3 regions of the Neisseria meningitidis genome follow, and region 1 is predicted to be linked to each of the others. Evidence: predicted binding sites of a transcription regulator. Region 1 holds the regulator's gene; each other region holds the start of a gene.
What was found. Region 1 encodes FNR, which switches genes on or off when oxygen is low (the NO sensors DNR and NnrR bind a similar motif). Its sites were predicted from a motif close to TTGATNNNNATCAA; they were not measured.
Positions count from the first base shown of each region.

Region 2: IUJ45_RS10260 (universal stress protein) is a predicted target of FNR. The motif match lies at 2,882-2,895, and genes of this name have one in related genera.
Region 3: ccoN (cytochrome-c oxidase, cbb3-type subunit I) is a predicted target of FNR. The motif match lies at 1,794-1,807, and genes of this name have one in related genera.

Region 1 covers NZ_CP064367.1:1,600,252-1,605,864, forward strand. Annotated here, with positions in the region: gene IUJ45_RS08200 (inorganic phosphate transporter) at 1-1,466, shown strand, start outside; gene hemN (oxygen-independent coproporphyrinogen III oxidase) at 1,819-3,240, opposite strand; gene fnr (fumarate/nitrate reduction transcriptional regulator Fnr) at 3,441-4,175, shown strand; gene IUJ45_RS08215 (CysB family HTH-type transcriptional regulator) at 4,288-5,238, opposite strand; gene rmpM (peptidoglycan-binding outer membrane protein RmpM) at 5,602-5,613, shown strand, end outside.
Region 2 covers NZ_CP064367.1:2,020,157-2,025,769, forward strand. Annotated here, with positions in the region: gene pncB (nicotinate phosphoribosyltransferase) at 1-948, opposite strand, end outside; gene IUJ45_RS10250 (segregation and condensation protein A) at 989-1,843, opposite strand; gene IUJ45_RS10255 (tRNA threonylcarbamoyladenosine dehydratase) at 2,088-2,864, opposite strand; gene IUJ45_RS10260 (universal stress protein) at 3,081-3,545, shown strand; gene rph (ribonuclease PH) at 3,627-4,355, shown strand; gene IUJ45_RS10270 (aspartate kinase) at 4,557-5,613, shown strand, end outside.
Region 3 covers NZ_CP064367.1:1,740,370-1,745,982, reverse strand. Annotated here, with positions in the region: gene ccoO (cytochrome-c oxidase, cbb3-type subunit II) at 1-74, opposite strand, end outside; gene ccoN (cytochrome-c oxidase, cbb3-type subunit I) at 101-1,534, opposite strand; partial or broken gene IUJ45_RS11245 (M61 family metallopeptidase) at 1,861-2,291, shown strand; gene IUJ45_RS08850 (M61 family metallopeptidase) at 2,346-3,608, shown strand; gene IUJ45_RS08845 (TIGR01244 family sulfur transferase) at 3,673-4,101, shown strand; gene IUJ45_RS08840 (ExbD/TolR family protein) at 4,788-5,222, opposite strand; gene exbB (TonB-system energizer ExbB) at 5,225-5,613, opposite strand, start outside.

The DNA of each region.
Region 1 (5,613 bases):
ATTACAATTACGCCGCCTTATTCATTATTGCCACGATGTTCGGCGTGTTTATGGCGTTCAACATCGGCGGCAACGATGTTGCCAATTCTTTCGGCACCAGCGTCGGTGCGGGTACGCTGACCATCCCGCAGGCTTTGCTGATTGCGGCGGTATTTGAGGTCAGCGGCGCGGTCATCGCGGGCGGTGAGGTAACCAATACCATACGCAAAGGCATCGTCGATTTGAAGGGTGTTGATTTCGAACCCATACAGTTTGTGTTTATTATGATGTCCGCGCTTTTGGCGGCGGCGTTGTGGCTGTTGTTTGCCTCGAAAAAAGGGCTTCCGGTATCTACCACCCATTCCATTATCGGCGGCATTGTCGGCAGCGCGGTATGTATGGCGGTAATGAACGATGCCGCATCGGGCGATTTGATACGTTGGGGCAAGCTGGGCGGTATTGGTGTTTCTTGGGTATTGTCGCCCGTGTTGGGCGGCGCGGTGTCCTATTTCCTGTTTTCGCGCGTCAAGAAAAACGTCTTAGATTACAACGCTTGGGCGGAAGGCACGCTCAAGGGCATCAAGCAGGAAAAAAAGGCCTATAAAGAACGGCACCGCCTGTTTTTCGAGGGTTTGTCCGAAGCCGAAAAAGTCGAGTACGCCACCAAAATGGCGCACGACGCGCAAATTTACGACGAACCCGAATTCGATCCGCAAGAGCTGCAATCGGAGTATTACCGCGGTCTTTATGCGTTCGACAACCGTAAAAACAATGTCGATTCCTACAAAGCGCTGCATTCTTGGATTCCCTTTATCGCTTCGTTCGGCGCGATGATGATTTCCGCTATGCTGATTTTCAAGGGCTTGAAAAACCTGCATTTGGGGATGAGCAACGTCAACAGCTTCCTGACCATCTTTATGATAGGCGCGGCGGTGTGGATGGGGACGTTTGTGTTTGCCAAAAGCCTCAAGCGTAAAGACTTGGGCAAATCAACCTTTCAGATGTTTTCATGGATGCAGGTCTTTACCGCCTGCGGCTTCGCATTCAGCCACGGGGCGAACGATATCGCCAACGCCATCGGTCCGTTTGCCGCGATTATGGATGTTTTGCGTACCAACAGCGTTGCCGCGCAAAATGTCGTCCCCCCGATTGCGATGCTGACTTTCGGTATCGCGCTGATTGTCGGTTTGTGGTTTGTCGGTAAAGAGGTGATTAAAACCGTCGGTACGAGTTTGGCGGAAATGCATCCTGCTTCGGGTTTTACCGCCGAACTGTCCGCCGCATCCGTCGTGATGGGCGCGTCGCTGATGGGGCTGCCCGTGTCCAGTACGCATATCTTGGTCGGCGCGGTACTCGGCATCGGTCTGGTCAACCGCAATGCCAACTGGAAACTGATGAAGCCCATCGGTTTGGCGTGGGTCATTACCCTGCCTGCCGCCGCCGTATTGTCGGTTGTCTGCTACTTGGTTTTACAGGCAGTATTCTGATTGTAAAATACTGATGCCGTCTGAACCCGTGTTCAGACGGCATTTTGTTGATGGAATGTGCGGGCTTGTGCCTTATGCACAATCTGTTCTGTCGGGATATGCCGTTTGGTATAGTGATTAACAAAAATCAGGACAAGGCGACGAAGCCGCAGACAGTACAGATAGTACAGCAAGGCGAGGCAACGCTGTACTGGTTTTTGTTAATCCACTATATCTTGGTTTCGGAACGGTCGGACACAAAGGTGCGGAACGTTATGATATGCCGCCGCCTGTTCTTGAAAACACTTATCCTGCCGGCAGCAAAATGCCGTCTGAAAAAGCCTTTCAGACGGCATTTGTACGTTAGCCACAATCACACCGTTTGCGAATATTTCGCCTTGGTTTCTTTATGGCGCAGGTGGTAATCGAAAACCATGGCGATGTTGCGGATGAGGAAGCGTCCTTTCGGGGTAACGGTCAGTCCGTGGCTGTTCAGGCGCACCAATCCCAAACCGGCGAGTTTTTCCAAATCCGCCAGTTCGTCTTTGAAGTAGCGGTCGAACGGGATGCCGAACATACTTTCGTAAATCCGATAGTCGAGCGCGAAACGGCACATCAAATCCTGAATGATGTTGCGGCGCAGGATGTCGTCCTGATTGAGCTGATAACCGCGCATGATGGGCAGTCTGCCTTCGTCGATGGCGGCATAGTAGGCATCGATGTCGCGTTCGTTTTGGGAATAGGTGCTGCCGATTTTGCCGATGGACGACACGCCGATGGCGACCAAATCGCAATCCGCGTAGGTCGAATAGCCTTGGAAGTTGCGCTGGAGGAAGCCTTCTTTGAGGGCGATGGAGAGTTCGTCGTCAGGTTTGGCGAAATGATCCATGCCGATGAAGACGTAGCCGCGTTCGGTTAGGGTTTGGACGCAGTATTGCAGCATATCGAGCTTCTCTTCGCTGTCGGGGACGGAGGCGGTATCGATGCGGCGTTGCGGTTTGAACACGTGCGGCAGGTGGGCGTAGTGATAAAGGGCGAGGCGGTCGGGATCGAGCGACAAAACGGTATCGATGGTGGTTTTGATGCTTTCCGAAGTCTGGTGCGGCAGGCCGTAAATCAAATCGACGCTGACGGATTTGAACCCCGCTTCGCGCGCCGCATCGATGACTTCTTTGGTTTCTTCGTAACTTTGGATGCGGTTGACCGCCGCCTGCACTTTGGGGTCGAAATCCTGAATGCCGATGCTCATGCGGTTGAAGCCGAGTCTGCCGAGCATGAGGACGGTGTCGCGGCTGACTTTGCGCGGGTCGATTTCGATGGAGTATTCGCCGGTGGGGATTAACTCGAAATGTTTGCGTATCATGCGGAAGACACGTTCGATCTGTTCGTCGCTCAAAAAGGTCGGAGTGCCGCCGCCGAAGTGCAGTTGGGCAAGCTGGTGCCGTCCGTTCAGATGTGGAGCGAGCAGTTCCATTTCTTTTTCAAGATATTCGATGTAGGCATCGGCGCGGCTTTTGTCTTTGGTGATGATTTTGTTGCAGCCGCAGTAGTAGCAGATGGTGTTGCAGAACGGAATGTGAATGTAAAGGGAAAGCGGTTTGTTTAACGCGCCCATACCGCGCAAATGTAAAGCTTTGATATATTCGCCTTCGCGGAAACCGTCATGGAAACGGTCGGCGGTAGGGTAGGAAGTGTAGCGCGGGCCGCTGGCGGGCAGGCTGGCAATCAGCGCGCGGTCAAACTCGGGACGGTCATCGTTTACATTGTGATTGTTCTGTATCTGAATGATTTTCATGGTGTGTGTGGTTTTATGATGTTAGTCAAATTTTGGATAGTTTGGTAGAATGCCACAGTATGATAAACCTGTCTTGATATGTGTCAATAAGCACATATAGTGGATTAAATTTAAATAAGGACAAGGCGAGGCAACGCCGTACTGGTTTAAATTTAATCCACTATAATCATGATGGGGCAAAGCGCACAAAAAGGTACGGTATGGCTTCGCATAATACTACACATCAGATGAAAACGCTGTGTTCTTCCTGTTCTTTGCGGGAACTCTGCCTGCCTGTCGGGCTGCTGCCCAACGAGCTCAGCCAACTCGATGCCGTCATCCGTCAAAGCCGCCGCCTGAAAAAGGGCGAATACCTGTTCTGTGTCGGCGAAGCCTTTACCTCGCTCTTTGCCATCCGTTCGGGCTTCTTCAAAACAACCGTCGCCAGTCAGGACGGCCGCGATCAGGTAACGGGTTTCTTTATGTCGGGCGAACTCATCGGCATGGACGGCATCTGTTCCCATGTGCACAGTTGCGACGCGGTCGCCTTGGAAGACAGCGAAGTGTGCGAACTGCCGTTTACCCACATCGAAGAACTGGGGCAAAACATCCCCAGCCTGCGTACGCACTTCTTCCGCATGATGAGCCGTGAAATCGTGCGCGACCAAGGTGTTATGCTGCTGTTGGGCAATATGCGCGCCGAAGAGCGGATTGCCGCCTTCCTGCTGAACCTTTCCCAACGCCTTTATTCCCGAGGTTTTGCTGCCAACGACTTCATCTTAAGAATGTCCCGCGAAGAAATCGGCAGTTATCTCGGGCTGAAACTTGAAACCGTCAGCCGCACATTATCCAAGTTCCATCAGGAAGGATTGATTTCCGTCGAACACAAACACATCAAGATCCTCAATCTGCAGGTGTTGAAGAAGATGGTATCCGGTTGTTCGCACGCCATTTGATTAACCCGTACGAACATTTCAGACGGCATTCTCAATAAACACAGGGCAGACGAAAACATCTGTCCTGTTTGTTGTATCTGCCGCAAAGTGCCGTCTGAAAACCGGCAGCCGCCTAAATCGAAAAATCCTCGCTGATGGGCGTGTACAGAATCCTATCCACCTTCTCGCGTGTCAGGTGCGGCGCAAACGCTTGGATAAAGTCGTAGGCATATCCGCGCAAATAAGTATCGCTGCGCAAAGCAATCCACGTCGGCGACGGCTCGAACAGGTGTGCCGCATCCACAAGCTGCAAATCGCCGTCCGTATCCAGGTTGTACGCCATTTTCGCCATCAGTCCCACGCCCAAACCCAAGCGCACATAAGTCTTCAATACGTCCGTATCCGCCGCCGCCAATGCGACATCCGGCTGTTCCAAACGGGCTTTGGAAAATGCCCGCGCGATGCTGCTGCCCGTGTTGAATGCAAATTCATAGGTAATTAGTGGAAACCTCGCCAAATCTTCAATACGGAGGGGGTTTCTGCATTCGAGCAAGGGGTGGTCGTTCGGTACGATAACCGCATGAGTCCAGTCATAGCAGGGAAGTTTTCCCAGTTCGGGATGGTCGTCTATCCGTTCCGTAACAATCGCCAAGTCCGCCTCGCCTGAGGTAACCATACGTGCGATGGCGGCAGGGCTCCCCTGTTTGATGGTCAGGTTGACTTTCGGATAGCGTTTCACAAAATCGGCAACAATCAAGGGTAGGGCATAGCGTGCCTGAGTATGCGTCGTGGCAACCGTCAGCGAACCGCTGTCCTGTCCGGTAAACTCGCTGCCGATATTTTTAATGTTCTGTACATCGCGTAAAATACGTTCCGCAATATCCAAAACCACCTTGCCCGGCTGCGAGACCGAAACCACGCGCTTGCCGCTGCGGATAAAAATCTGAATGCCGATTTCTTCTTCCAGCAATTTGATTTGTTTGGAGATGCCGGGTTGCGAAGTAAACAAGGCTTCGGCCGCTTCGGAAACGTTCAGGTTGTGCCGGTAAACTTCTAAGGCGTATTTCAATTGTTGTAATTTCATGGCGGGTCGGTGTGGGTCTGTGTCGGGTGGCTGAACATTGTTTATAATTTATCATATTTTCTTGCCGGTACGGTATGGGGCTTTGCCGTTGTGTTTGTTGTTTTTGTGCAACGGCAATCGTGCGATATGGAAAAAATCCCCCTAAAGTAATGACACGGAATTGATTTTTCGGCATGATAGACTATCAGGAAACAGGCTGTTTTACGGTTGTTTTCAGGCGTTGAGTATTGACAGTCCTCCCCCTGCTTCTTTATAGTGGAGACTGAAATATCCGATTTGCCGCCATGTTTCTACAGCGGCCTGTATGTTGGCAATTCAGCAGTTGCTTCTGTATCTGCTGTACAAATTTAATGAGGGAATAAAATGACCAAACAG
Region 2 (5,613 bases), 420 kb from region 1:
GAAGGTCAGCATTTTGGTGCGGCTGTCGATTTTGAGCTTTTGATAGTGGGCGTAGGCTTTGTCGCCCCAAACGTAAGGGTCGCCGCTGTCGTGGCGCAGCCCGTCGAAAAGTTTGGCGAAATAGAGGTCGAAATCGCGCAGGAAGGCATCCATACCGACAACGTCGGTCAGGGCAACGCCCAAATCGCCCCGGTATTCGTGCACCCAGCTTTCGAGCGCGGCCTTTTGGAAATTCCGCAGGCGTACGTCGAGGGCCTGGAAGGCTTGGAGGAATTCGTGCGCCATGGTGCCGATGGGGGTAATGCCGAGTTTTTTGGCGAGAAAGACATTGCTGGTGCCGCGCACGATGCTTGGGGCGGCTTCGAGCAGGGTGCGGATGACGTGTTCCTGCCACGCGAGCTTGTAGCGGCGGCGCGTGCCGAAGTCGGAAATCAGGAAGGGCGGATCGTCGGGGTTTTGTGCGGCGGCGATTTCTTTGAGGCGCGCGGCTTTGGCTTGAAGCCGGCGTTCACCTTCTTCGATAACGGCAGGGGTTTCCAGCCGGCGGAAGTAAAGTTCGTTGACAATGGCGAGGATGAAGATTTCAAAGAACATCGCCTGTATCATCGGGCCTTCGATACGGATGTTCAGACGGCCTTTATCGTCTGTGCCGACTTCGACAAAGCGGCGTTGGAGCTGGAAGAGTTCGAGATAATCGACAAAGTCGCTTTTGATGAAACGCAGGGAGCGCAGATAGCCGAGTTCGTCGTGGGTGAAGCGCAGCCGGCAGAGCGCGTCGAGTTCGGCTTCCAAGTCTTCCTTGATGTCGGCAAGCGGATAGACGGTCGAGGCGTTGCGGCAGCGGAATTCGTAAAGGCTGTGCGTCTGCGGAAACTGGTGCAGAACCACTTGCAGCATAGTGAATTTGTAGAGGTCGGTGTCAAGCAGCGAATGTATGATGCCGGTCATATGGCGTGTCTCCCGATTTTTGGTGGCGGCTTGGGGCGTATTAGAACACATCGCGCCCGCCTCGTGTGCCGGAAATGCCGTCTGAATGCGCCCCCTCATGATTGAGGCTGATTCGGATTTCTCCGAAACCGACTTCCTGCACGATTCTGACCAATCCTTCTTTGGCAAGCTCCAACAGTGAGATGAAGTTGACGACCACGTAAGCCGCGCCCTGTTCGGGATTGAACAGGTCGTGAAACCTGCATATCCCGTGTCCGTTCAAACGGCGCAGGATTGCCGTCATTTGCGCGCGCACGGAGATGGTTTCTTTGATAACTTCGTGGCTGCGCGTATGTTTTGCCCGAGACAAAATACCCAGCCACGCTTGCGTCAAGTCGGTAATATAGACTTCGGGCAGCTTGGCTTCGACGGCAATTTCCAGAGGTAGGTACGCCCATGCGAAATCCCGGCCCGCACGAGGAAGCGCATCCAACCCTTGTGCCGCCAGCTTCATCTGCTCGTAAGCCAGCAGGCGGCGCACCAACTCGGCACGCGGGTCGGCTTCTTCGTCTTCGACGGCTTCGGTACGCGGCAGCAGCAGGCGCGATTTGATTTCAATCAGCATTGCTGCCATCAAAAGATATTCCGCCGCCAAATCAAACTGATAGGTTTCTATTTGGGCGATGTAGTGCAGATACTGCTCGGTAATCTTCACCATCGGAATATCGAGAACATCGATGTTCTGCTTGCGGATCAGATACAGCAGTAGATCCAAAGGGCCTTGAAAACTGCCCAATACGACTTTCAGCGCGTCGGGTGGGATAAACAAATCCTGCGGCAAATCGGTAACGGGTTGGCCGAATACCCATGCGACAGTGTGCTCGGATGGTGCGGATGGGGCAGGGATGGGCGGCATGGCGTGAATCGGTAAGTGGATTTTAATATAAGTTTACAAAAGAAAACAATCTGCCGACATTCACGTATAATGTGGTCGGGCAAATGTTCAGACGGCATTATAACGGCTTTTAAATGCAAATGTTTTGAAAAGGAGCAGGTTGTGAATACGGTTTTAGGCGTGCCGATGTTGGTTTTTCTGAACCGACAGCTTGATTGCCGCGTTTGTTCAAATGCCGTCTGAATCCTGTTTCAGACGGCATTGCTTATTTTTTGCCTGCGATGTGTTCCACCGCTGCTTGTGCACAATATAGCCCGAACGAAGCGGTAACGAGCATGCTTGCACCGTAGCCGGCGCACGACAAGCCCTGCGGTGCGGCATCGGCAGAACACGCCACGCCCGATTGCGGCGGCGTGATGTTTTCGGTTGAGAACACGCACGGCACGCGCATATTTGCTTTCGTATCGCGGCTGAATCCGTAGCGTTTCCGCAAGGTGTAGCGCAGGTTGGCAAGCAGCGGGTCGTGGGTTACGCGGCTCAAATCGGCGGTTTGGATTAACGCCGGATTTTTTTGTCCGCCCGCGCCGCCGCTGAGGACAAACGGTTGTTTACGTTCCACAAAATAAGCCGCCATTGCTGCTTTGACGCGCACTTGGTCGATCGCGTCGATGACGAAATCAAAACCTTTTCCGAAGTATTCCGGCAAATTGTCTTCGGTAACGAAATCTTCAATTTCAAACACTTCGCATTGCGGATTGATTTGTGTAATGCGTTCGCGCAAGGCGGTAACTTTTGCTTTGCCGAAGTCTCCGGTCAGGGCGTGCAGCTGGCGGTTGACATTGGATTCGGCAACGTTGTCCAAATCAATCAAAGTCAAACGTCCGATGCCCGTCCGCGCCAAAGCCTCGACCGCCCACGAGCCGACACCGCCCACGCCGACTACGCAGACGTGTGCCTGTGAAAAGTGCGCCAAGGCGGAGTCTCCGTAGAGTCTGGCGATGCCGCCGAAGCGTCGCGAAGAGGTCAAAGCGTTGTCGGACATGGTCGAATCCTGCAAGATTGCGTCAAATCAAAAAGTGAACGAAAGCCGGCAAAAAATGCCTGACTGCACGGAAGCGGCATATTATACTGGAAAGCGGTCGGGCTGTTCGGCTGTTGTATAAAGCCCGACGGCGGGTCTATAATGAAACGGCGCAAACTGTCCCTGCGCCCATCCGACAAGAGGGCACCGCGAGGCGGTGCAAAAGGAGAATACGATATGTACAAACATCTGGTTGTTGCCGTTGACGGCAGTGAAACGTCCATCAATGCCCTGAAACATGCCGCCGAGCTTGCCGGGGTCAACGGTGCGCGTCTGACTTTGGTACACGTTGCCAATCCTGCCGAATATATGGCGCTCGCCCCCGAATTTTTGCAACACGAGAGTTACGAGGCAGCCGCCATTGCACAAGGTAACGAGGTTTTGGATGCCGCCGAGCGCACCGCCCGGGAACTGGGTGTGGAAAATACCGTCAAACACCTGCTGGTTGCCAATAAGGGTGCGCGCGAAATGGCGCAGGATTTGGTTGATTATGCCGATGAAAACGGTGCCGACCTGCTGGTGTTGGGTACGCACGGACGTACCGGGCTGATGCACCTTTTAATGGGCAGTTTTGCCGAAACGGTAATGCGCCAAAGCCACCTGCCGCTTTTGATTATCCGCAGCAAAGCCGAAGAGGCGTAGAAATTTTCAGTTTGAAGGCCTTAAATGTGATTTTTCATATTTAAGGCTTTTTAATTTATCTGTTTTTAACGGGAGGGCAGTATGCCTGATTACATCCGCATCTCGCGCGCCGCCGACAGCCTGCGCGATATCAAAATCACCCCTCATTTCCTGCCGCATACGGACGGTTCGTGCCTTATTGAATGCGGCAATACCAAAGTGATTTGTACCGCTTCCATAGATGAAAACGTCCCGCCGTTTCTGCGCGGTAAAAACCAAGGCTGGGTAACGGCGGAATACGGGATGCTGCCTGCCTCAACTGCTTCCCGGATGCGCCGCGAAGCTTCGGCGGGCAAACAGTCCGGGCGCACACAAGAAATCCAACGCCTTATCGGGCGTTCGCTGCGCGCGGTCGTGGATATGGAAAAACTCGGCGAACGCCAAATCTTGATTGACTGCGACGTGATTCAGGCAGACGGCGGTACGCGCACGGCTTCGATTACCGGTGCGTTTGTCGCGCTGCAAATCGCCGTCGGCAAACTGGTTTCAGACGGCATTTTGAGTGAAAACCCCATCCGCGAAGCCGTTGCCGCTGTGTCAGTAGGCGTAGTGAACGGCGTGCCGCTTTTGGATTTGGATTATCCCGAAGACTCCGGTTGCGACAGTGATGTGAATATCGTCATGACCGCATCGGGAAAAATCATCGAAATCCAAGGTACGGCGGAAGACGCGCCGTTCAGTTTGGACGAATTGGGCAAACTGGTTGCACTGGCGCAAAAAGGCATAGGCGAACTGCTGCAACACCAGCAAAATGCGTTGTCCGCCGCCTGATTGTCGTCCGGATGCCGTCTGAAAACCGTTCAGACGGCATTTTGTCAACAATCTGAAAGAACAGGTTTTTCGCTGACCGCTGTCAAACGGCAGGCGGGAAAGCGCAGTCCGTTCTTGAACTTCATGTAAAAAATAGTAATAATAGCCGCTTTTCCAGCAAACCATGCTGCCCGACCAATCCCACACAAGAAAGCACGAAACATGGCGTTAATCGTACACAAATACGGCGGCACATCCGTAGGCTCGCCCGAACGCATTAAAAACGTGGCCAAACGTGTCGCCAAAGCCCGCGCCGAAGGACACGACATCGTCGTCGTCGTATCCGCCATGAGCGGTGAAACCAACCGCCTGGTCGCGTTGGCGCACGAAATGCAGGAGCATCCCGATCCGCGCGAATTGGACGTGGTTTTGTCCACCGGCGAACAAGTAACCATCGGCCTTTTGGCGATGGCATTGAAAGACATCGGCGTGGATGCCAAAAGCTACACAGGCTGGCAGGTCGCCCTCAAAACCGATACCGCCCACACCAAAGCCCGCATCGAAAGCATTGATGACGAAAAAATGCGTGCCGACCTTACCGCCGGCAAAGTCGTCATCGTTGCCGGCTTCCAAGGCATCAGCAGTGAAGGCGATATTTCCACGCTCGGACGCGGCGGTTCCGACACTTCCGCCGTTGCGCTTGCCGCAGCCCTCAAAGCGGACGAATGCCAAATCTATACCGACGTGGACGGCGTGTACACCACCGATCCGCGCGTCGTACCCGAAGCGCGCCGCATGGATACGGTTACATTTGAAGAAATGATCGAATTGGCAAGCCTCGGCTCGAAAGTCTTGCAAATCCGTTCAGTAGAATTCGCCGGAAAGTACAAAGTGCGCCTGCGCGTACTGAGCAGCCTGCAAGACGGCGGCAATGGCACCTTAATTACCTTTGAAGAGGACGACAACATGGAAAGAGCTGCCGTAACCGGTATCGCATTCGACAAAAACCAAGCCCGCATCAACGTGCGCGGCGTACCCGACAAACCCGGTGTCGCCTATCAGATTTTGGGCGCGGTCGCCGATGCCAACATCGAAGTCGATATGATTATCCAAAATGTCGGCAGCGAAGGCACAACCGATTTTTCCTTTACCGTACCGCGCGGCGATTACAAGCAGACTTTGGAAATCCTGTCGGAACGCCAAGACAGTATCGGCGCGGCTTCTATTGATGGCGACGACACCGTGTGCAAAGTCTCCGCAGTCGGTTTGGGTATGCGTT
Region 3 (5,613 bases), 140 kb from region 1:
CCGACACTGACTACAAGCAGCGTGAACACAATCAGAACGCCGATTTTTTCTTCAGCCAATTGTTGTAATTTCATTTTGGTAGCCTATCTTTCTTAGTATTTTAGTGGTGCTGTGTTTGGGAAACCGCAGGGATTTCGGCATCGACTGCTTTACCACCGATGGCTGTGCGGTACACGTTGTACGCCATAATGCACATACCACTCAGATACAATAAACCACCTGCAAAACGGATCACGTAGTAAGGCATGGTGCGTTTTACGGATTCGACAAACGAGTAGGTCAGCGTACCGTCATCGTTCAAAGAACTCCACATCAAACCCTGCATCACACCGGCAATCCACATGGCAGCGATATACAGAACCACGCCGATGGTCGCAATCCAAAAATGTGCTTCTACCAGCTTGGTGCTGTGCATCTGTTCTTTGCCGAACAGACGGGGAATCATGTAATAGACGGAACCGATGGTTACAAAGCCTACCCAGCCCAACGCACCCGCATGAACGTGCGCGACGGTCCAGTCCGTATAGTGGCTCAATGCATTGACCGTTTTAATCGACATCATCGGGCCTTCAAAGGTAGACATACCGTAGAAGGACAAGGATACAATCAGGAATTTAAGAATCGGGTCTGTACGCAGTTTGTCCCACGCGCCGGACAAGGTCATGATGCCGTTAATCATACCGCCCCAAGAGGGTGCGAACAGAATCAAAGACAGAACCATACCCAAAGATTGCGTCCAGTCAGGCAGCGCAGTGTAGTGAAGATGGTGCGGACCCGCCCACATATAGGTGAAAATCAACGCCCAGAAGTGAACGACGGACAGGCGGTAGGAGTAAACGGGGCGGGCTGCTTGTTTGGGTACGAAATAGTACATCATACCCAAGAAGCCGGCAGTCAGGAAGAAGCCCACGGCGTTATGCCCGTACCACCATTGAACCATAGCATCAATCGCACCGGAATAGACGGGGTATGACTTCATCAAACCGGCCGGGATGCTGATATTGTTGACGATGTGTAAAAGTGCGACCGCCAAAATAAAGCCGCCGTAGAACCAGTTGGCAACGTAAATATGTTTAATCTTACGTTTGGCAATCGTACCGAAGAATACGATGGCGTAAGCCACCCAAACCAAAGTAATCAGAATATCGATCGGCCATTCCAGTTCGGCATATTCCTTACCTTGGGTCCAACCCATAGGGAAGCTGACGACGGCGGCAACGATTACCGCCTGCCAGCCCCAAAAGGTAAATGCCGGCAGCCAACCGCCGAAAAGACGGGTATTACAAGTACGTTGGACAACGTAGTATGATGTGCCGATCAGGCCGCAACCGCCAAATGCGAAAATAACCGCATTGGTGTGCAGCGGACGCAGGCGGCCGAAGTGGAACCAAGGTCCGATATTAGACAAGTCGAGGGCAGGAGCAAAAAGCTGGGCGGCGACGATAACGCCGACCAACATACCCACAATCCCCCAAACTACAGTCATGATGGCGAACTGGCGCACCACTTTGTAGTTGTAAGTTTGTGTGTCCATGAGAGTCTCCATGAATTTATGGGAATAAAGATTTTTATCCTGCCGCTTCCGCAGCCTGTTTAAGGTGCAATCCGGGCAAGCGTAATTTTTTCTAAATTTAACATATCTGCCTTATTACGCCAAGCGGAATTACATTCGCGCCGCCGGCGAGCCCTTTGCTTAATCTGTTTTTTATTACATATAAATCATATTGTTATAATAAATTACAACCCGACCGCCATTGCTTTTGTTTCCAATTTTCCCTTTTTGTGGCACTTTATTGATGTAGGTTAAGCTGCATTTTAAAGGTATTTAATCCATCCCGTTTAACGATATATTTGATAGTTATGATTCATTATAAAATAACCCCGTCCCCTCTCGACCACGAGTGGCACATCCTGCTGACATTCACACAAGATGATGATCTTCCTATAGAAATAAGCCTGCCAAACTGGGTTCCGGGCAGCTATCTGATTCGGGATTTTTCCCGCCACATCACTTCTATCCATGCATCCTGTAACGGCACGTCCATGCCGCTCGAACAAATTGCAAAAAACCGCTGGCACGCTGCCGCCGTACGCGGCGAGTGGCAAATCCGCTACACCGTATATGCATTCGATTTGTCGGTTCGAGGTTCTTTCCTGACGACAGAACGCGGTTTTTTGACGGATCGTGCCTGTTTTTGAAAGTCGAAGGAACGGAAACGCTGCTGCACCGCTTGGAATTGACGGGTATTCCGTCCGAAAGGCGTATTGCCACAACGCTGCCGGAAACAGGGAGGTTTGTCTTTCAGGCGGCATCTTATGCCGAATTGATTGACCGACCTGTCGAGATGGGCTTGATTGAATTTTTAGATTTTGAGGCGGCAGGCATTCCGCACACAATTGCCTTAAGCGGCATATATCCTGATTTCGACCGCAACAGGCTGGTTTCGGATATCAAAAAAATCTGCGAAACAGAACTGACGGTGTTTTCCTCCCCTGCCCCGTTTCAAAAATATTTGTTCCTGCTCCACGTCGGCGACCATATTTACGGCGGTTTGGAACACACCGACAGCACCGCCCTGCTCGCCGACCGCCACAGCCTTCCGCCGTACGGTATGACCGATGCCGACGATACCTACACCACATTGCTCGGACTTTTCTCCCACGAATATTTTCACGCGTGGAACGTCAAATCCATCAAACCTGCCGCGTTCGTCCCTTATGACCTCGACAAAGAAAACTATACCGAACAACTATGGGCATTCGAAGGCATTACATCCTATTACGACGATTTGTTTTTGGCACGCAGCCGCACCATCTCGCCCGAATCTTATTTAAACCTGCTGGCACAAGGCATTACGCGCGTACAACAAACCCGCGGCCGTTTGAGGCAGACCTTGGCGGAATCGAGTTTTACCGCGTGGAACAAATTTTACAAACCTGATGAAAACAGCCCCAACGCCATCGTCAGCTACTACCAGAAAGGCGCGCTTGCCGCATTGTGCCTTGATCTGATAATACGCAACCGAAGCAACGGCAGACATTCTCTCGATACGGTAATGGACAAACTCTATCGGGAGTGGAGGGACACACACTCGGGTATTCCGGAAAAACACTGGCAAATCCGCTGTCAGGAAATTACCGGCTTGGATTTGGAAGATTTTTTCCAAAAAACGTTATACAGTACCGAAGATTTGCCGCTTGCCGAATGCCTGGCAACCGCAGGCGTGGGACTGACCTTCCTGCCGCTTCCCCGACAACACGGCGGCGGATACGCAGAACACATCTGCCCCGTCCCGTCGGCAGGCGATTTTGGCGCACGTTTCAAACAAAACACCGACCACATCGTCCTGACCCATGTCTTCAACGGCGGCAGCGCGGAATCTGCGGCACTGTGCCCGCAAGACAAAATCATTGCTTTAGACGGTTATGCCTGCACCGACTTTACCGCACAATGGGCCCGATACCACGTCAATGCAAAAATCAATATCCACTTCTTCCGTGCCGGCATATTGCGTCAAACCGTCTTGACGGTTCAGGCAGCGGCAGCGGATACTGCCATCCTACATATCACAGACCGAAACCTGTTGGACAACTGGTTGTTCGGTTAAACTTTCAGACGGCATTGCACACAAAATGCCGTCTGAAAAACAACCGCAAAGTAAAGGAAACAAAATGGCCATTCTGAAACTTGACGAACACCTCTATATTTCTCCGCAACTGACCAAAGCCGATGCGGAACAAATCGCGCAACTGGGCATCAAAACCGTCATCTGCAACCGCCCCGACCGCGAAGAAGAATCGCAACCCGACTTCGCCCAAATCAAACAGTGGCTGGAACAAGCAGGCGTTACTGGATTCCATCACCAACCCGTTACCGCACGCGACATCCAAAAACACGATGTCGAAACCTTCCGCCAACTCATCGGACAAGCCGAATCTCCCGTCCTTGCCTATTGCCGGACCGGTACGCGCTGCTCCCTCCTGTGGGGCTTCCGCCGGGCGGCAGAAGGTATGCCGGTTGACGAAATCATCCGCCGCGCCCAAGCGGCAGGCGTAAATTTGGAAAACTTCAGAGAGCGGCTGGACAACGCCCGCGTCTGATTACAAGCCGAAACGTTTAAACCACACCTTCAAGCGGCATTCCACCGCAACTTGAAAAAGAGGACGGCAAACCTTACTGCCGTCCTCTGTCCTTCTCCGTTTTTACAGTGGGAGACCTTTGCAAAAATAGTCTGTTAACGAAATTTGACGCATAAAAATGCGCCAAAAAATTTTCAATTGCCTAAAACCTTCCTAATATTGAGCAAAAAGTAGGAAAAATCAGAAAAGTTTTGCATTTTGAAAATGAGATTGAGCATAAAATTTTAGTAACCTATGTTATTGCAAAGGTCTCAGTGGGTATAGCGGATTAACAAAAACCAGTACGGCGTTGCCTCGCCTTAACTCAAAGAGAACGATTCTCTAAGGTGCTGAAGCACCAAGTGAATCGGTTCCGTACTATTTGTACTGTCTACGGCTTCGTTGCCTTGTCCTGATTTTTGTTAATCCACTATAAAAATTAGAAATGCACATTTTCATTATTCTCGCGCAGGCAGGACTCCAGACTTACCCATTTCAGTAATGTTTGAAAATAAAAGAAAAATCAGATGTTTGTATTCCCGCCTGCGCAGAAATGGAGACGGCGCTCTGTCGTCTCATTTTTGTTTTAATCAACTATATATAGCTGATTAAACATAAGAAATGCCGTCTGAAAGACTTTCAGACGGCATTCGTTCAAGCGTCGAACTTTATTGCGCCTTGGTTTCGGTTACAAAACCGATTTTGGTGATTCCTGCCTGACGGGCGGCTTCTAAAGCTTTGTTTACATAATCGTATTCCACCGCCTTGTCTGCCGCAATCGCCACAATCACGTTTTCATTCTGCTCCTTGGCGGCTTTCAGACGGCTTTCCACTTCCCCGATTTCCACTTTGCTTGCAGAATCCCCGCCGACATAATAGCCGCCGTTCGCATCAATCGTCAGGCGCAGGGGGTCTTTAGGCTGTTTGTCCTGCTTGTTTGTCTGCTCGGACGCGGTCGGCAGTTCCAAAGGGATGGAATGCGTCAGCACCGGCATAGTAATCATAAACACAATCAGCAACACCAGCATCACGTCCACCAACGGCGTAACGTTGATGTCGGACATCGGAGAATCGTCGCCGGAATTCATCGAACCAAATGCCATAATCAGCTATCCTTTTGATTAAGCAGGCGGACGTGCAAATCGTGCGCCATCGCATCCAAATCCTGGGTCAGTATTTTTGTGCCGCGATTGAGGAAGTTGTATGCCAACACCGCCGGAATCGCCACGAACAAACCCGCCGCCGTCGCCACCAGTGCCTCGCCAATCGGGCCGGCAACCGCCGCAATACTCATCTGCCCGCTTTGCCCGATATTGATCAGGGCGTGGTAAATCCCCCAAACCGTGCCGAACAACCCGATAAACGGCGCGGTCGCGCCGATGGAGGCAAGCGCGGTCATCCCGTAATCAAACCGGCGCATAATCTGCGCCATACTGTTGCGGATTTGAATGACCAAATACTCGTTCAACGGCAAAGCCTGCGCCAGTTCGGACG